3 regions of the Pseudoalteromonas sp. SCSIO_11900 genome follow, and region 1 is predicted to be linked to each of the others. Evidence: predicted binding sites of a transcription regulator. Region 1 holds the regulator's gene; each other region holds the start of a gene.
What was found. Region 1 encodes LexA, which represses DNA repair genes until DNA is damaged. Its sites were predicted from a motif close to TACTGTATNNNNATACAGTA; they were not measured.

Region 1 (6,787 bases):
GTTTGTATTACTGGGCTTTGGCCAATAATTTCACCACCATCGCGTTTGAGTGCCTCACGGTTTAACGCTTGTACTAATTCATTTGAATGCTGAGCATGCTGTTTATAATGGGCAAGCTCTAGAGCTGTTTTAAAGTGTGCGCTACACAAGGTTTGTAAGGTGTTGAGTGTATCAGCCGTAATGCCGTCAAACGCATCAGCGTTTAGGCTATCAAAGGTCAGAATGCCAAGTAGTGCGTTTTTATCATAAAGGGGTAACCCTAAGCAGGCATGCACTGGAATATCACCGGTTTTAGCCAGTAGTAGCCCGTCGTATGGATCAGGTAGTGGACAGTCATGTGCAAATTGCAGAGCCAAACGACTACTGCAGATGGCTTTAAGGCGAGGGTGCTTCGCAATATCAAAACGTCGTCCTAGGCTATCGGGCATAAGCCCTTTAATGGCTAAGGGCTTTAATTGCTCGCCTTGGCGAATTAACAAGGCGCTAGCATCACTTGGAATAACACGTTCAACCGTGGCTAAGAGCTGCTCAAAACTGTGGGCATGTAAGGTGCTTTGTGCAAGCTCCAAGGCAACTTGAGTCAAAATGACCTGTTAGTGTATTTTTACATGTTTTATAGTAGGTCATAAAGACTCATCTTGTAAAGTGAGTTAATTTAACCTGTTGAATATTATGGGTTTAATTAGTTGGCACGCTCTGTGTAATGCTAAGTGCAAGCAGTTAGTTATTACATAGGAAATAAACATGTTATCTGAAAAAACTATTGAGATTGTAAAAAGTACAGCTCCATTACTTGCAGAAGCGGGTACAGCCGTCACCGATCATTTTTATAAGCGCATGTTTAGCCATAACCCGGAACTTAAACATATTTTTAATATGACTAATCAAGAAACGGGTCGTCAGCAATTTGCATTATTTAATGCGTTGGCTGCGTACGCGCAAAATATTGATAATTTAGCCGTGTTAAAAGAGGCATTAGCTAGAATTAACCATAAGCATACCAGCTTGAATATTTTACCCGAACACTACCCTATTGTAGGGGCGCATTTGATCGGCACACTTAAAGAGCTTATTCCTGAGCAGTTTACTGCCGATGTTGAATATGCGTGGCGCGAAGCCTACGGTGTACTTGCTGATATTTGTATTACCGAAGAAGCGGCATTGTATGCGCACAGTAAAAACAACCATGGTGGCTGGGCAAGCACGCGCCAGTTTGAAATTACTGATAAACATGTTGAATCTGAATTCGTAACTAGTTTTACGCTGACACCTGTGGATGGTAAAGCAGTTATTACCTACAAGCCAGGACAGTACATTGGCATTAAAGTTAAGCCTGAGGGCGCAGAATATGAAGAGATCCGCCAGTATTCTATTTCGCAAAAGAGCAATGCTAAAAACTATCGTATTAGCGTTAAAAAAGAGTGCCAACCAAAGCCTGGCGTGGTGTCTAATTATTTACACTCACTAGAGCAAGGCGCACGAGTAGAGTTATACCCGCCAGCGGGAGATTTTATTTTAAAAAATGAGGCAACTCCAGTTGTACTTATTTCAGCAGGTGTTGGCCAAACCCCGATGATGGCAATGCTGCAAACGCTACTTAGTGGTGATAAAAATCAAGCGATTAGTTATTTGCACGCGTGTGAAAATAGCCGCGAATTTTCATTTAAAGGGTATTTAGCGCAGCAAACGGCAATGCATCCACAGCTAAAAACATTTACTTGGTTTAATCAAGGTGGCGAGGAGTGTGATTTCACTGGGCTAATGGATTTAACGGTGCTTGAGGCATCATTACCTATTAGCGAAGGGGCATTTTATTTGTGTGGACCAGCATCATTTATGGCTTACGTAAAAGGCCAGCTACTTGATTTAGGTGTGCAAAGCTCAAATATTCACTACGAAATATTTGGACCACACCAAGCGTTTTAGATTAATTAAAAGCGTGTGTTACACACTTTTAATTTAAACTTACAGCTTTTTACTATTTGTGTTGGCAGCATAAGCTTGTTGTTGCCAAGCATTAAATAGCTTTTGTTGTTTAGCTGAAATTTTTAAACCATACGTTTTTTGCATGTAAGCGTACGCATCGGCAATGCGTTTACGTGCATGAACAGGCGGTTCAACAACACGTTGTTTAAAATTAACTTTAACCTCACAACGACCATATTGCGTCGCGTTTTGGGCTAACATGCCAAAGCGGTAGTTTGAGCGATCGGCGTTAATTTCACCAATTGCAGGGGCTAAATTGTTTATATCGGCTTCCATCAAGCGAAACTTAGCGCTAACTTTGCGGCAGTTTTTACGCCCACCATCTTGCCAGCATTGTAACTGGTGACCAAATTCCCATGCAGGGACAATATGTTCCCATTCAATTCGCAATGCACGTTGATTTACTTTGCCTGAGCGGGTTAGTGTGTTGCGAGGCACGTAGCCACAATGGGTAGGGTCGGGTACTAACTTTTTGCCTTGTTTTTTTATATCGCAACCACAATAAATACTTTTAGCGTTTTCGGGAAGGGTATTAATTAAGTGCTTTTTGGCACTCGAAAACCGCGTAAATTGTTCGCCCATTGCTGAAAAACAAGCACAGCAAGCCAACAAAGCTAAAATAAACCGAATCATATCCATCACATACGTGAACTACAGGAGCGGCTAGTTTAAGGCCTAGAATAAAAAAGTAAACCGCCGCCGGCATGCTTTAATTTTAATTTGCGTATTTTGTAGAGGGCGTTTTTTAGGAGTAAATAGTGGGCAATATTCAGAGGCTAACGCTAAAAACGCGTTAATGCAGTGATTCTTGCGTTGTTGATTTGGTATAACGGTAAAACTGCGTTAAAGTTTGCAATGAAATTAATAGAGGGTAAAAACGAGATAATGTCGGAAATTCAATTTTTAAATGTAGATCTAGAGCTTGAGTCAAAGCAAGATATTAGCGTATTAGTTGCTGATTTAAAAAAGGTCGCAACTATTTTACATTATGATAAAGACGAATACCGTCAACTTGCTCGCATTGAGGTTGCAGGTGAAATAACCACGCCAGATAAAGCGATTAATCACTTGTGCGAGTTAATCGAGTCGTGTTCACGCAATGCATTAAAGCAATGGTTGAGTTGTTCACGCAGAACATTCGATATGGGTTTTGAGTCTGGCACTTCGCCAAAATGCTTTAACCAAGCTTTACATGCAGATACCTTGTTACGTATATCTGCAATTGGTGCAGGTGTGGAAATTACTATTTACCCTCTCGAAAAGTAATTTAACCTCAACCTTGGTTAACAGATTTACTAGCCTTTTCGCTCTACTACGGCTGCGGTCATACGTGATACGCAGCAAAGCTCATTGCGGCTATTGGTTATTTTAATATCCCAAACCGAGCTGCGTTTGCCGATATGATAAGCTCTCGCTGTGGCCGTTAATGTGCCATTGCGTGATGCCTTTAAATGACTTGCACTGATCTCTTGGCCAACACAATAAAACCGATTGAAATCAACCACAAAATTAGCGGCATAACTTGCTACTGTTTCAGCAAGTACCACATTTGCGCCACCATGAACGATACCCATAGGGTTATGATGCTCTGGAATTGCCGGCATAGTTGCCACTAAGTAGTCATCACCAATTTCACTGATCTCTATTCCCATGGTTTTCATGAGTGTCCCTTGGCCTGTAATACCTTGATCTAATTGCTTACAAAACTCTAATGTAATCGGTTGATGCCAAATACTCATGCTAGCTCCTTGGATAAGTAATCGAGAATTAAAATTTATTAATATGATAATGCGTTGCTAATAATTACATTTATTACCCTGCTTTTAAAGTAGGTTATTGTTTGATGATAACGGCATATAAGGCATTAATTTATATTTGCGATTTTTAAATAACTGTATATACTCACAGTTAATTGTACTGTATGGAAAACCAGTTGTATGCGACCATTAACGAAACGCCAAGCGCAAATACTCGAACTCATTAAAGTGTTTATTAAAGACACTGGTATGCCTCCTACACGTGCCGAAATTGCACAAACACTGGGTTTTAAAAGTGCAAATGCTGCAGAAGAACACTTAAAAGCATTGGCCAAAAAAGGTGTTATTAAAATGAAGCCAGGCGCGAGTCGCGGAATTCAGCTTGTTGAAGAAGAGGAGCCAGAGCAGTTAGGCTTACCTTTAATTGGCAGGGTGGCTGCCGGTGAGCCAATATTGGCGCAACAGCATGTAGAAAGCCACTGTAAAATTGACCCTTTAATGTTTAAACCTGCGGCCGATTTTTTATTGCGTGTTAACGGTATGAGTATGAAAGACATTGGTATTATGGATGGTGATTTACTTGCTGTGCATAAAACCCAAGTTGCCGAAAATGGACAAGTTATTGTTGCCCGTGTTGACGACGATGTAACCGTGAAGCGTTTAGAAAAAGCGGGCAGAAAAGTACTCTTACATGCTGAAAATGATGAGTTTTCAGCTATTGAGGTCGATTTAGAAAATGAGTCGTTCAATATTGAAGGCTTAGCGGTAGGTGTTATTCGTAACGCTGACTGGATGTAGTATTAAAGCATAATTTAGCGCTTAATAGTGATTAGGCGCTGGGTTTGTTAGCAGCACAATGTCTAACTTATCAAATGTATGACTATATGTTGTTAAGTGCTCCCCCTATCATAAATAAAATCACTAAATACTTTATAAATAAACAAATTTACTCTGCTTTTTTAAGTTAACAATTTTTTATATTTCTATCCTGTAATTTCAATACACCCCTTACTAAACCTGACTCTTAGATTAATTGCCTGACTAGTTGCTATTTTTTTAGCTGCGCATTTTAAAAAATACACCTTGTTTATTTTTCATACTCACCTTGCTTATTGTTTATTTTTTAACTAGTTATTAAAGAGCTGGAATAAAAATAACTCACAGCTTAGTCGTTTTGAGAACACACATTTACTAAATCCAGCACCCTTATAAAAAATAAAAATAACGAATAGGCGTTTAAGCCGTATGCCTCTTCGCTTTGCGTCAGCAATAGCATCAAAGGAGCCGTCACATGGGTAAGCTGAGTTCTTCCTTGTGGCTTATATTGTTTGTTTTTTCGCAGAATGTGCTTGCTAATAGCCAATATAATATGCGTAAAGGCGTAACCGATATAAGTAATAATGTATACCAACTGCACATGACTATTTTTTTAATATGTTGTGTGATTGGGGTGATCGTGTTTGCCATTATGTTTTGGGCACTCATTCATCATCGCAAATCTAAAGGGGCTGTCCCTGCCCAATTCCATGAAAGCACCAAAGTAGAAATACTGTGGACTGCGATCCCTTTTGTCATATTAATTGTTATGGCCATTCCTGCGACTAAAACCTTAATTGCCATGGAGGATGCCAGCAAAGCTGATCTCACCATTAAAATTACAGGCTCACAGTGGAAGTGGCATTACGAGTATATGGGGGAGGACGTTGAGTTTTATTCCATGCTAGCTACCCCTCAAAATGAAATAACCAACCTTGCTGATAAAAACCCGAATTATTTACTCGAGGTCGATAAACCGCTGGTACTACCAATTAATCAAAAAGTACGTTTTTTAATGACTTCAGATGATGTTATTCACTCATGGTGGGTGCCTGACTTTGCCGTTAAAAAAGATGCAAACCCTGGGTTTATTAACGAAACATGGACCAATATTAATGAGGTTGGTACTTACCGTGGGCAGTGTGCAGAGCTTTGCGGTAAAGATCATGGTTTTATGCCTGTTGTGGTAGAAGCTAAAACAGAAGAAGACTTCAAAACGTGGTTAGCAGAGGCTAAACAAGCCAAGCAAAAAGCAGCTGAAGCAGACGCTGCGTTATTAGACCAAGTTGTACCAAAAGAAGAGCTGATGGCGCTTGGTGAGCAGGTTTATATGGCGAGCTGCGCGGCGTGCCATCAGCCAACAGGATTAGGCTTGCCGGGTGTTTTTCCGGCTCTTAAAGGCAGCCCAATAGTCATAGGTGATATCAAAGGGCATATAGATATTTTGCTCCATGGTAAACCAGGTACGGCTATGCAGTCTTTCGCAAAGCAATTATCAATCAAGCAAATAGCAGCTGTTATTACCTATAAACGCAACGCGTGGGGTAATGACACTGGTGATGTAATTCAACCGAGCGAGATACAAGCGGCACTGGATGCTGATGGGGAGGCTAAATAATGAGTAGCATTGCAGAACAACCTAATACCAATGAGGCTCATCATGCCCATCAACCTGCCACAGGCTTTAAACGCTGGTTATTTACAACCAACCATAAAGATATAGGTAGCTTATATTTAATTTTTTCACTCACCATGTTTTTAATTGGTGGGGCAATGGCGATGGTTATTCGAGCTGAGTTATTTCAGCCGGGCCTACAACTGGTTGATCCTCACTTTTTTAATCAAATGACCACAGTGCATGGTTTAATAATGGTGTTTGGTGCGGTTATGCCAGCCTTTACCGGCTTGGCAAACTGGATGATCCCGCTAATGATTGGTGCGCCAGATATGGCCTTACCGAGAATGAATAACTGGAGCTTTTGGATTTTACCGTTTGCGTTTTTAATCCTATTAGCTTCATTATTTATGCCTGGTGGTGGCCCTGCATTTGGTTGGACCTTTTACGCGCCGCTTTCCACCACTTATAGTAACGACAACACAGCAATGTTTGTATTTGCTGTGCATATTATGGGTATTAGTTCGATTATGGGGGCCATTAATGTGGTGGTCACCATAGTAAATATGCGTGCTCCGGGTATGACGTGGATGAAGCTGCCGTTATTTGTGTG
Region 2 (6,787 bases), 1.0 Mb from region 1:
GATGACCATATTTACGCATCATGAATATTGCACCATCATGCTCTTTATTCTCAGCAAGCTTTGTTAAGTCTTTATAAAACTGGCGTGCAAGCTCGCGAGTGCGAGGATCTGAAAAGTAATGACAACCAATCTTAGAATAAAAACCTTTAAAGCCATTAAGGATGAGCACATAAATGCGATTGTTACCGGCAACAGCTAATTCATGATGAACTTTATAATCATAATCTGCAAACGCTTGCGCGCTGTCTTCTAATTCATCGCTTTGTGATAAAATTTCGATAACACGCTCTGGTGCAAGTTTTATAGCTGCACGGGTATAAATTGCGCTGATATTAGTACGTGCTGAAAGTAACTGATCGGTTAGCTCTGGCATTTTATCTTCATCTAAACGTGCCAGTGTTTCAAGGATATTTAATCCTGAGGTTTCCCAAAAATTATTAACGCGAGTAGGTTTACCATGTTGTATTGTTAACCAACCGTCTCTGGCTAATCGTTGTAATACTTCACGTAATGTGGTTCTAGTAACACCAATTAACTCTGAGAGTTCACGCTCAGCAGGCAGAATTGAACCTGGAGGAAAATCACCATTCCAGATTGACTCTACTATGTATTCTTCAGCAAATCCTGCTGGGCTTTTCGCTTTAAAAATTCTCATTCAATTCCTACTCGAATTAATTCACATCACATCGCTACATACGATTAACTGACTGATTGTACCAGACAAGCCACAACTAACAAGTAAAGTAAGTTAAATTACCTAGGTATGTGATTAAAAAGGCAACTTTACTTGTATGATTCGCTAGTTTTACCGATAGGTTTTAAACACAATATGAATGCCAACCTATTATTCATACCAGACACTTTGACTATTATTATTTAGTTGTTTACACCCTCTATAGGCTGGACTAAGTTAATGACATTAACCAGACTATTAAACGCCTTCCTAGGGAAAAATCATGCAACAGAGTGTCCCATCTGCAATATTTATAAATTTTTTAGGTAAAGCACCTCAATGGTATAAATACACCATTATTGCATTTTTAATAATTAACCCGCTGCTGTTTCAATTAAACCCTTATTTATCTGGCTGGGTACTGGTTATTGAGTTTATTTTTACACTGGCCATGGCGCTCAAGTGTTACCCACTGCAACCTGGTGGTCTACTTGCCATTGAGGCACTATTAATTGGTATGACATCAACCATGCAAGTTGAACATGAAATAGCACAAAACCTAGATGTGCTTTTATTACTTATTTTTATGGTTGCCGGTATTTATTTCATGAAAGATCTGCTGCTGTATATTTTTACCAAGTTAGTGGTTTCAGTAAGAAGTAAGACCGTTTTATCGCTCGCCTTTGCAATAGCTGCTGCGTTTTTATCAGCTTTTTTGGATGCCCTGACTGTAATGGCAGTTGTTATTGCGGTGGCCATGGGCTTTTATAGTATTTATCACAAGGTGGCTTCAGGAAAAGATTTTATCAGTGAGCACGATATTAACGATGATAACCAAGTAAAAGAGGTAAACCGTCAAGAGCTTGAAGAGTTTCGTGCTTTTTTACGTAATTTACTCATGCATGCCTCGATTGGGACCGCACTTGGCGGCGTGTGTACTATGGTTGGTGAACCACAAAACTTAATTATTGCAGAGCGAGCAAGTTGGCTATTTGGTGAGTTCTTTTTAAGAATGCTGCCCGTTTCTTTACCCGTGCTTTTTGCGGGCTTATTAACGACCTTTTTATTAGAAAAAACAAAAACCTTTGGCTATGGGGCAAAACTGCCAGAAACAATTCATGCTATTTTAAAAAACCATGCACAAACACTTGATAAAAAACGCACCAAACGCGATAGAGTTAACCTCACAATTCAAGCACTTATCGCTATCTGGTTAATTACTGGCTTAGCGTTACATTTAGCAACCGTGGGCTTAATTGGTTTATCGGTCATTATTTTAGCCACGTCGTCGGCCGGCATAATAGAAGAGCACCAACTCGGTAAAGCCTTTGAAGAAGCCCTCCCCTTCACGACACTACTTTGTGTATTTTTTAGTGTGGTTGCAGTAATCATCGATCAACAACTCTTTACTCCTGTGATTACTTGGGTACTAACATTTGAAGGGCACTTACAATTGGTGATGTTTTTTATCGCTAACGGATTGCTTTCAATGGTCAGTGATAATGTATTTGTCGGCACTGTATATATAAATGAAGTTGCTGCAGCTCTAAAAGCAGGTCAAATAACTCGAGACCAATTTGATTTACTTGCAGTGGCGATAAACACCGGCACAAACTTACCCAGCGTGGCCACCCCTAATGGTCAAGCTGCTTTCTTATTCTTACTGACATCAACACTAGCTCCCGTGTTACGCCTATCTTACGGTCGAATGGTGTATATGGCTTTACCTTACACTTTTGTGCTTACCTTTGTTGGGTTAAGCGCGACTTATTTTGGCTTGAGTGAAATAACCAGTTTGTTTTATGACTGGGGGATAATACAACACCACATCCCTGTAGCGAATTCTGGGCATTAAGAACTTCCCCGACTTTGAGGAGCTAGGAAATTTCATAGCTCCTCCCTTTTACTTGCTCCGCTGTTTATCCTACGTCATAATCTAAGCCCTTATTTAAATACGGATTTGTTATGAACTGGCTTGCTAATCTAAGTACTCAACGTACACCTTGGTTATTATTCAGTGGGATTGTTTTTCTGCTTGAAGTCATCGCGCTCTTTTTTCAATACAACATGGGGTTAGCACCGTGCATTATGTGTATTTACCAACGCACCGCGGTATTAGGTTTACTTTTTGCAGGTATTATTGGCGCCAGTAAACCAAACAACCTCGTACTCCGTATTGTTGCCTATACAACATGGGGGATTTCAAGTGTATGGGGGCTACTAATAGCTCGTGAACACATTGAAATGCAAACAACCACAGACCCATTTGCATTTAGCTGTGAATTTGAGCCAAATTTTCCAGAGTTTATGCCATTACATCATTGGATACCGCAATTTTTTGAGGCAACCGGTGATTGCGGAAACATAGATTGGCAATTTGCTAGCTTAAGTATGCCAGCATGGATGGAAATTATTTTTGTACTCTTTACCGCCACACTGTTTATATTAGTGGCCAGTCGATTAATTACTAAAAAGTCACTTTAATATGTTTACTTTTTTTTCAAGCCAAGTTGATGAGCTTAAACACTTAAAAGTTCGTCAAAGACAAACCGTTATTGCGATCTCGTTAAGTATGCTCTCTCCTAGTGACAGAGTGTTAATGCGTATTGTAAAGCTTATGCTATTAAGCCCATTCTTTTTAATATTTACCCTTTTTGAAGGTTGGTTACTGGTGCCCTTTTTAATTGTAGCTGGGTTGAGCTACCCGCTACTAACCGCACCAGTAGATATTAACTTTGCTAAAAAGCACCTTGGTGCTGCCTTAAAACAGTTTGATCAGGGCGCATAGCGCCCTTTTAAGTTAAAACGCCACCTTTCCATTAAGTTTGGCTAGCATTTTTTTACCCACCCCTTTTACTTTAGCTAGATCTTCAAGTGATGCGAAATCACCATTAGCTTCTCTATAATCGATAATTGCCTGTGCCTTTTTCTTACCGACACCTGGTAACTTGATTAACTGTTTTAAATCAGCAGTATTAATATTAACCATGGCTGATTGCATCTGCTCTGATTGCATCTGCTCTGATAGCATATCGCTTTGCGCAAAGGTGGTACCCATAGGTAATAAACATAAAGCAGCTGCTAACGAGATTATTTTAATTAATTTCATACTATTTCCTTTTACGTTCCTACATGAACATTCATTGATTACTTACACCCAGCACTTTTAGATAACGTTGTGGTTACTAAGTACTAACGGTAACAATCACTCCTTGCGACTCCTTTACTGCAACGCGTTATAAAGTGACTTAATAAATAAAGTAGAGTTACTCTTTATTGTCAACCAAGCTGCAGATAAACTAAGGCTAAAGCTTGCAAAACCACGCGCAAGCTTGTACTGTATATAAAAACAGTAATCTAATGATTTAAAATAATCATATTGCCACGTAAGTAAGCAGGAGAAATCATGGCTGTTGTTGTTAAATATGTTGTAGAACGAAACGGAGTCGAGCGCATGACGTTTACTACTAAAAAAGAAGCTGATGCCTATGACAAAATGCTCGATATTGCCGAGTCACTAGAACTCATGCTTGAAAAAGTAGATGTGCCACTAAGTGAACAACAAGTTGAGTCGCTTGCACTTGAGATTGCGAAAAGTAAAGACGACTTTATGGCGGTACTTAAGGGGGCTAAAGAAGTACCTGCAAAAGCTAAAAAAGCAAAGTCAGATAACGTTGCTGATATAAAAGATAAAGCAGCGAGCTAATCTAAAAAATAGTATGCAGCTTATAAGCCGCACTACTAATTTATGAAACTGAATTCGTGATTCGTATTCAGTTTTTTTATGTCTTTAAGTAATAATAACGAGAAGCGAGTAAGACATCACAATTTGCTATTGTTACAAGTCAGTCAATAAAAAAATGCCAACCAGTTAAACTGGTTGGCATTTTTTTAAACCAAAACTTTACGTTAGCTAATCACTTACAATGACGATTCAACTTCATCAAACAGATCAGTAATTTCTTTTTTCGGTTCAGCTGTTACGAGGCTTCCTACCACAATAGCAATACTCGCTAAAATGAAGCCTGGGACGATTTCATAAATTACACTGCTTAAGCTCTCACCATTAATGGTAATAGGCGCATAAATCCATACAAGCACTGTTAAAGCACCAATAACCATACCGCTAATAGCCCCTTTTAAGTTCATACGTTTCCAGTAAAGACTAAATAAGACAAGAGGACCAAATGCAGCACCAAAACCTGCCCACGCGTTGCTAACTAAATCAAGTATTGAACTATTACGGTCATACGCTAGGTAAATAGCAAATAACGCAACCAGTATTACGCTAATACGCCCTACTAATACCAGCTCAGTTTGCGAGGCATCACGGTTTAAGTAAATCTTGTAGAAGTCTTCAGTTAACGAACTTGAACACACCAATAATTGCGATGAAATCGTACTCATAATCGCAGCTAAAATAGCAGCCAGTAGGAAACCTGCAATTAACGGGTGGAAAATTAATTCAGCCAATACTAAGAAAATTGTTTCTTTATCGGCAATTGGCATTTGATTTTCAATCATGTATGCAGCACCGAATAAACCGGTAAATACTGCACCAATGGCAGATAAGGTCATCCAAGACATACCAATACGACGCATGGTTGGCATTTCTTTTACTGAACGAACAGACATGAAACGAACAATAATATGAGGCTGACCAAAGTAACCTAAACCCCATGCCATTGCAGAAATAATAGCAATGGTAGAACCACCAGCAAACCAGTCAAGCATACTTAAAGAATGAATTTCGCTTGCTTTAGGCGAGCTTAGTAACTGCTGATAATTTGCATTTGCTAAGGTATCCATAAATGGTTGGTCAAGCATCATATAAGTGGCAATTGGCACTGCTAACAACGAAATAAACATGATACAGCCTTGCACAAAGTCTGTAAGGCTAACCGCTAAAAAACCACCAAATAAGGTATAAACCACTACCACACCTGTGGTGATGTATAAGCCCATTTCGTAGCTCATTTGAAATGAGTTTTCAAATAACTTACCACCGGCAACAACACCCGATGAAGTGTATAAGGTAAAGAAAACAATAATTACTATTGCAGAGATAACACGTAGTATATTTTTGTTGTCATCAAAACGGTTTGCAAAGTAATCAGGAATAGTAATGGAGTCATTGGCTTTTTCAGTATAAACACGCAGCCTTGGGGCGACCAGAAAATAGTTTGCCCATGCACCTAATACTAAACCAATTGCAATCCAAACTTTACTCAACCCAAATAAATACATTGCACCAGGTAGGCCCATTAATAACCAACCACTCATGTCTGATGCACCCGCTGATAAGGCCGCAACACTGGGGGCTAAATTACGACCACCAAGCATATACCCTGAAATATCACTGGTAGATTGCTTATATGCGTATAGCCCTATTCCTAGCATTACAATAAAGTACAATGCCAGTGAAATAATCATTCCTGTTTCCAAATTCGCCTCCACTTAAAAAAGTAATAACAGGCTTGTAATCCAAATAATGACTCTTGAGATTTTATAATTAAGACAGTATTGGAATAAAAGCTTTCTAGCCAACTATAACACGGTAATTGCTAATAACTCCAACCCGCTAATTTAAGTAGATAAAAAACCATCTATTCGCTCGCTTTTAAAACAAATAGAATTAAAAACAATGAGTTTAGATTAATAAAAATCACCTAAGCCATGATATTTTATTAATAATAATTCATTTTACCGATGCTATTTTGAATGTTTTCCAATATATTATTACAATGTTAATCAATTTCTACTGCTTCGGAATCTTGTATGTATTTTTACGCTGCTCGCCAACCTATTTTAGATCGCAATAAGGAACTAATTGGCTACGAGCTTTTATTTCGTGATGGAGTAGATAACGTATTTCCGAACATTGACGGCGACGAAGCAACGTCTCGACTGATTGAGGGCAGCCAGTTTAATTTTGGTCTTGAAGATTTCACCGATAATAAACCCGCTTATATTAACTTTACTTTAGACACCTTATTAAAAGGCTACCCCACGCTGTTAGACAAAAACGGAGTTGTGATTGAAATACTAGAGACCGTTCAGCCAGGAAAACGTCTGCTAGCAACAGTTAAAGACCTAAAAGAGAAAGGGTACACA
Region 3 (6,787 bases), 1.2 Mb from region 1:
TGCTAGTAATAACCCCATCACAAAACACAGTTTCCAACGAGAAGCTGCTGCCAGTGGATTAAAAATTGATTTTATAAGCCCTGAAATTCCCGCTACTTTACCAAATAAAACCAGTAATAACGCGCAGGCTAGACCAATTAAACCACCGCCAATAGCCCCAGATAGTGGTGTGAATTCGGTTGTCATCGTTTAAATCCTCCAAGCAAGGGATAAACCCAATCCTGATTGTTCCATTGAAATTGATAGTTGTTGATTAGGCGCTAAATAGTTTGCACCTGTCACATTTTTAGAGGGTGAATAAAAAGCCATTGCGTTAAATTGCACCGCGTCACTAAGCGCATGACTAATGCCGACTGTAAAATGCCATTCTTGCACACCGGGCGCTAAAATATTAAATAAAATGTCAGATGATGGAATGGGTTGCTCAGTATAAGAAGCACCAAACCTAATTTTTTGTTGCTCAGTGCGTTGCCATTGATAACCCAGTTTATAAATACTCATATCGTGTCAACCAAAGCCTGCTCCGGCTTCAGCCCCTAGTGGCGCTGACATTAAATTAGTAATAGGGTTGGCGATACTTTTTACTTCACTGTAATTTATTTTTTGCCAATCAAACACCACTTGGTGCGATGGTAAAAACTGCCAAGCGGTACTGATCTGAATAGAGCTTGGTAAATCAAACCCGCCTTGCTCTGCAAACAGGCCGCTGTAACGGTCAAATTCATCCATAGACGCTGATGAACGGTAACTGGCGCCCCAGCTAAATGACGAATTAATAATGTGGCTGATCCCAAGTTGCATTCCAATGCCTGTGCTGGTATCAACGCCATTATTAGACAGCGCCTCTGGCTTTTGCGAAAAGGCGGCAAAATTTGCCAAACCTTGTGCTTCAAATTGTTGCACTACATAAATAGCAGAAACACCTAGGCGTATTTGTTCATTTAATTGATAGCTCATGGTTGGACTGACAAATAACTGTTTTAAGTCAACACCAGTGGTGCCGCCATAAAATGTGCCTTGAGGGGCAGAAGCAGCCACATATTCTGTGTTCATTCCGCCGTTACCGTAAACTAATAGGCCAATATTAATGCGCTCATTTAATTGATGGCCAATAGCAAATTCGGGAATTGCAAATAAGCTGTTATCACTTTTTTTGGTTGTTGCGTCCAAATACAGTGCATTGGTAAAGTATTCATCGACCTTTGCAGCGGTGTAGTTACGCTCAGGAGCAAATAATTCTATGCCTACCGACATTTGCGTGCCATTAGCTGAAAAAGTAGCCGGGTTATTTGCACCCGACATTAACTCTTCTGATAACGCTACACCAGCACCTGCCATGCCTTTGTGAGTCATACCGTAGCCATGAGTAAAATAGCCATTCGTTGCAAATACATTAAATGTGCTTAACGCAGAGGTGAAAATAAGGCCCGAGAGTAACTGTTTTTCATTTAAATTGAGACTAAGTAGAGATAGTTGGCGAACAATAGCTAACTTTTTATATTCTAAAAAAGAACTTTAAAAGATTATATATACTAAAAAAGCATATTGTTTGTAGATGAGGAACAAGCAAATGAAAGGGCTTACAAAGGAGAGATAAATACGTTGGAGTAAAATAGCATTTTTAAGCGCTATTTTACTCCAGCCAAGTAATTTACATTGACTCTAATTTCATACCGCGTGTTTCTTTAATGTATTTAACCACAAAGAACACACTAATAAACGCCGAGAGAGTGTAAAAACCATAGGCGCCTGCTAAACCAATACTACCTAGCATAATCGGGAAGGTCATAGTAATAGCAAAGTTAGCTATCCACTGCGCACTGGCAGCAACTGCAAGCGCTGCACCACGGATGCGGTTATTAAACATTTCGCCAAGCAGTACCCACACAATTGGGCCCCAGCTTAAACCAAAAAATACCACAAACAGGTTAGCCATTATTAAAGCAAAGGTACCCATATTTTCGCTAAGTGCTAACTTGCCCGCTTCATCAAGACCTGCACTGCCAAAGGTGTAGGTAAGTGCACTTAAACTAATAAACATACCTATACTACCTACCAATAATAGTGGCTTACGACCTACTTTATCGACCAAAGCAATAGCTATAAAGGTCGATAAAATATTAGTAGTGCCGGCAAGTACATTAATAAATAGTGATTGTGATTCATCAAAACCAGCGGCTTGCCAAAGCTCTGAACCGTAATAAAATACCACGTTAATACCAACAAATTGTTGAAACACTGACAAGGCCACACCCACCCAAACAATAGGGTGTACCTTTTTACTGCCATCTATAAATAAATCGCGAATACTTGGTTTTTTATCGCTTTTCAGAGACTGCTTTACGTCATTGATTTGCGCATCAGCATCATCGTCTGAAATTTTATTAAATACAGTTTTAGCGTGTTTAAGCTTGCCTTGTGCAACTAAGTAGCGCGGTGACTCAGGGATAAACAAGACCCCAATTAAAAACAAGCCTGCAGGAACCAGTTCAGCCCAAAACATCCAGCGCCATGCAGCTAAGTCTAACAGTAAAATACCCTCGGCACCGCCTGCGGCATTAGCAATTAGGTAGTTACTTAAAAAGGCAGCAAACAGACCCAGCACAATAGCAAGCTGCTGCAGTGTTGCTAAACGGCCGCGTAAGCTGGCAGGTGCTACTTCTGCAATATAAGCCGGCGCTAAAACAGATGCCGCACCTATACCTAATCCACCAAATAAGCGGTAAAAAATAAACTCAGCTGAGCTATCAGCAATGCCAGAGCCAAATGCACTGATAGCAAATATAAGTGCAGTGACAATCATAATAGCGCGACGGCCAAATTTGTCAGCTAATGGGCCAGCAGCTAAAGCACCCAGCGCACAACCAAGTAAAACAGAGGCAACATTAAACCCTGTTGCTACACTGCTTGAGTTAAATGTATTACCTAATGCCGATACAGTGCCATTTATAACGCCTGAATCAAAACCAAATAAAAAGCCACCAATGGCGGCAACAGCCGATATAAAAATAACGTATAAAAGTGAGCACTTTGTCTGTGCGCTTTGCACACCTTTAGCTGCATACTGTGTTGTCATGTTGTTCAATCCTAATTTTTATTATGTGTAATGAAGTTAAAGTACCACTAATAATTTGCGGGCAACCTTAGCACAGAGTAATCACGCTAAAAAAGATATTTCAATAGTAATACGTATGCATAAAAAATTTTTATTGGGTTGATAAAAATAATGAGATGCTAGATACTGTTTTTATATACAGTGTAGGCGGTTTTTATGAGAAAAGAGTTACCAGCAAAATATTATTTGGCACATTTTAAAGAGCTAATAGGCTTTGTGAGTGATAAATGTATGCATTTGCTTGAGCAAAAGCACATTACATTTATTAATAAAATAAACACGCTCGACGAGCAAAGCCAATGCATGCTAGCACGTATTTATTCTCGTAAACCTTATTTAGTGCAAACTCAGTCATTAAATTATGAAGAGATTATTTCGCCTTATCAGGCACTTTTTAATTTAAAAACAGCTGGGTTAGTCTGTGAACCCTCACAAGCAGACGCTAAGCAACTGCTTAGTCATCTAACAAAGCCGGCCTTAATTGAGTTGTTAGCTCAACAAGAGCTGCCACCATTATTTAAAAAAAGTGCGGCTAAAAGTTGTTTAGTTGAAGTCGCTATTTCATTTTTTGAATCTAAGCCAGAGCGTCTTTCGCATTTGTATAATCAGTACGTGATCAATAATAGAGAAGAGTATTACGAGTATTTTGAATTTTTGTATCTTGGCAGGCTCAGTGCCGGTGATGTTAATCATCAAAACCGGTTTGTACTAAGAGATTTAGGGGTAACTCCTGTTAGGCAGGGGCATAATGAAAGTTTGTCTCGCTTTGACTCAATTGAGGAAGCGCAATCTAACTATGTGTTAAACCGTTTTCGGTTAGCTGTTAAAAACGCGAAAGATGACAATGAAAATGAGACGCTAGCAAAACAGTTAATAAATGAATTAGCAATAGGAGTTATAGCTCGAGAGCTAAAGAATAAGTTATTGGTCATACTTTATAAGCAACTAAAAACAACTAACCCTGTATTAGCGTTTGATTTACTTAATGCCTGCGAAGACGATGCGCACGCACTAGAAATTCAAATAAGAGAGCAATACCGTTTAGGCAATAAAGAATGGGTAAAGGCGCAACTTGAGGAAATTATAGAAAATCCGCTCACCGATGAGTTATTGTACTTTGCGGATGACTTTTTAATGCGAAAATTTAACAAGCAAACACGCTCACGGCTTAGTGAAATGTTAGCCAGTACACGCTGTATTATAGAAGTTGATGAGCTTTACCGTGGCGATGTTGAGTTAGGTGTAAGTGAGCACTACACTCGTCAAGGCAAACACGTTTTTTATACTGAAAATACGTTGTGGCAAAGCTTATTTGCGCTGGTTTTTTGGCAAGAGCTCTTTATTGAAACCCCAACACCACCTTGTAACGAATTTGATATTTTCCCGCAAGCGTTAAAAACAGACACATTTTATATAAATCAATCCTCACAAATAGAAGCGCGGCTAGCTGCGTGTAGTAGTGCCCAGAAATTGCTGCGTTTAGTGTGTGACCATGCCGCGAAGTATTATGAGCAACCAAATGGCTTATTTAGGTGGCACAAAGATGTATTAAAGCCAGTAGAGATGCTTATATTAAATAGCCCAATAACGGCTTTACTTCAGCATTTAAAAAATATGGCAAAAAACTACCGACAGCTAAAAGATGGTTATCCCGATTTAATGATTGTTGATAACAATAGCGTTCATTTTGAAGAGGTAAAAGCGCCCGGAGACAAGCTTAAAAGAAACCAGCTAGTGAGCATCGATAATTTAAAAAACAGTGGTTTTAAAGTCAATATTGCAGCGGTAAACTGGTATGTAGACCCTAACCGTATTTATAGTGTGGTAGATATTGAAACTACAGGAGGTCTCAAAGGCGGTAACCGCATTACCGAAATTGGTATTGTTAAAGTAAAGCAGGGCGAAATAGTTGACACATGGACTACGCTGATAAACCCAGAGCGGCCCATCCCTCGTTTTATTACCAAACTAACCGGTATTAACGATGCTATGGTAAGTGATGCGCCTATATTTAGCGACATTGCTTCGACTTTATTAAATAAGCTTTCGGGTAGTATTTTTGTCGCTCACAATGTTAATTTTGATTATGGCTTTATTAAAAAAGAGCTTGAGAGGGTGGGAATTAATTTTAAAATGCCAAAACTGTGTACAGTCGTTGAATCACGCAAAGCATTTAAGGGATTAAAGTCATACTCACTCGGTAATTTATCGGCACACTTTAATTTAGATTTAACCAATCATCACCGTGCATTAGACGATGCCAAAGCGGCCGCGCAGTTATTGCTACTAGTTCAACAAACAGACAGCCAGTGATAAATTTGAGCCAGTTAAATGTATTGTACTTAAAGTAGTAAAGTAGCTTGGGTATAAACACAGGGTATTAAAAATTAGGTTTATCTATTTTTAAATGGGTGATTAAAACTGCGCTAATAAAATAATCGCTGTAAGCTTTGCAATCCCATGATAATGTTAAATTTATGCTAACAAATTTTAGGGCGGGTGTTTTAAAAGTGGTGTATGTTTCTGGGCAAAAACAATAATAAATTAAGGATAATATTGAATCATCGACAATTGAGTGCCACTTTGCTGGTATTGATGGCTTTAATAACTGGCTGTAATTCGTCACCAATAAGTCTTTACAACGATAATACCATGAAGAAAAAAAGAATATAATGGTGTTAAGGCATACAGAAAAGGGCAATATTTAGAGCAATAACTAAGCTTAGTATGGGGTGGTTGGGTGTTGCTGCACAAGCAGGCGTTGAAAATTGGTCACAACAATATGATACTTTTTATACTGCTGCGACAACACACGAGAAGCAACAAATAGATGCAATTGTGGCCGTTTATATTGAGCAGTTTAGTGTTAAAGCTCAAAACATGAACTGCCGTAGGTCAACATCACCGAGACGAACATTCGGCGAAATTAAAATTGATTGTAATAAACACGATGGTGTTGTCACCGTTCATGAAATACAAACAATAGAGTAAAGCTAGTTACTAACTAGCTTTTTCTCAAAGTCACTTTTTACGATATCGAGCGCTTTTAATACTTCTTCGGGCTCTACGTCGTGTTGCTCTAATATCATAATTAAATCCACAGCAAGTTTTATGTGTGTAGGGGCGTCTTCTAGCGGGTTACTCATTAATATCTTTCTTTTTAGCAATCTGATCAATCGCAAAATTAATAGCAAGTGCAACGCGTTGCTGCATATCTAAACGATCTGTTTGAGTTAAATAAAATGCCATATCTACATCGTATCGAATATAACGTGGGGGTAATTGATTGAGTACGGTACAGCAAAAGTCAGCCATTACATCGTCGTTGTAACGTTCATTAAGTTTACGTTTTTCTATTTCTTCTAAAACGAGTTTTTCGTAAAAATTGTGTATGTCGTCATCTAATCGCATATTCCAGTCACTTTTTGTTATTGTCTTTAATGAGTCTATACCAAGGACTGTTATAAATCGAGAGCCGCTTTAAATAGTTGTTTATGGACACGGACTAAATCATTAATGTTACGCTGATAACCACCACCTAAAGCACACATAAGCGGGATGTTTCGCTGCTTACATAAGTTAAGAACGGCAAAGTCACGCGCGTATACGCCAGCCAAAGAAACATCAAATAAGCCGAGTTCGTCTTTGGTATAAATATCGGCGCCCGCATTA

Region 2: the regulator LexA is predicted to act here: its motif matches at 4,009-4,028, upstream of BG00_RS08105 (YebG family protein).
Region 3: the regulator LexA is predicted to act here: its motif matches at 3,240-3,259, upstream of BG00_RS08995 (exonuclease domain-containing protein).

The regions. Positions count from the first base shown of each region.
Region 1 covers NZ_KK070023.1:727,293-734,079, reverse strand. The annotation lists gene norR (nitric oxide reductase transcriptional regulator NorR) at 1-584, opposite strand, end outside; gene hmpA (NO-inducible flavohemoprotein) at 745-1,926, shown strand; gene BG00_RS03425 (endonuclease) at 1,966-2,619, opposite strand; gene BG00_RS03420 (hypothetical protein) at 2,872-3,252, shown strand; gene BG00_RS03415 (PaaI family thioesterase) at 3,282-3,725, opposite strand; gene lexA (transcriptional repressor LexA) at 3,924-4,541, shown strand; gene coxB (cytochrome c oxidase subunit II) at 5,035-6,177, shown strand; gene ctaD (cytochrome c oxidase subunit I) at 6,177-6,787, shown strand, end outside.
Region 2 covers NZ_KK070023.1:1,743,550-1,750,336, reverse strand. The annotation lists gene fadR (fatty acid metabolism transcriptional regulator FadR) at 1-655, opposite strand, end outside; gene nhaB (sodium/proton antiporter NhaB) at 957-2,528, shown strand; gene dsbB (disulfide bond formation protein DsbB) at 2,639-3,157, shown strand; gene BG00_RS08115 (hypothetical protein) at 3,159-3,461, shown strand; gene BG00_RS08110 (ComEA family DNA-binding protein) at 3,474-3,782, opposite strand; gene BG00_RS08105 (YebG family protein) at 4,080-4,379, shown strand; gene putP (sodium/proline symporter PutP) at 4,595-6,106, opposite strand; gene BG00_RS08095 (EAL and HDOD domain-containing protein) at 6,452-6,787, shown strand, end outside.
Region 3 covers NZ_KK070023.1:1,934,374-1,941,160, forward strand. The annotation lists gene BG00_RS08980 (YeeE/YedE family protein) at 1-186, opposite strand, end outside; gene BG00_RS18050 (hypothetical protein) at 190-501, opposite strand; gene BG00_RS08985 (OmpP1/FadL family transporter) at 508-1,485, opposite strand; gene BG00_RS08990 (sugar porter family MFS transporter) at 1,652-3,076, opposite strand; gene BG00_RS08995 (exonuclease domain-containing protein) at 3,272-5,428, shown strand; partial or broken gene BG00_RS18490 (sel1 repeat family protein) at 5,672-6,106, shown strand; gene BG00_RS17370 (YbaM family protein) at 6,109-6,261, opposite strand; gene BG00_RS09005 (late competence development ComFB family protein) at 6,254-6,526, opposite strand; gene BG00_RS09010 (histone deacetylase family protein) at 6,577-6,787, opposite strand, start outside.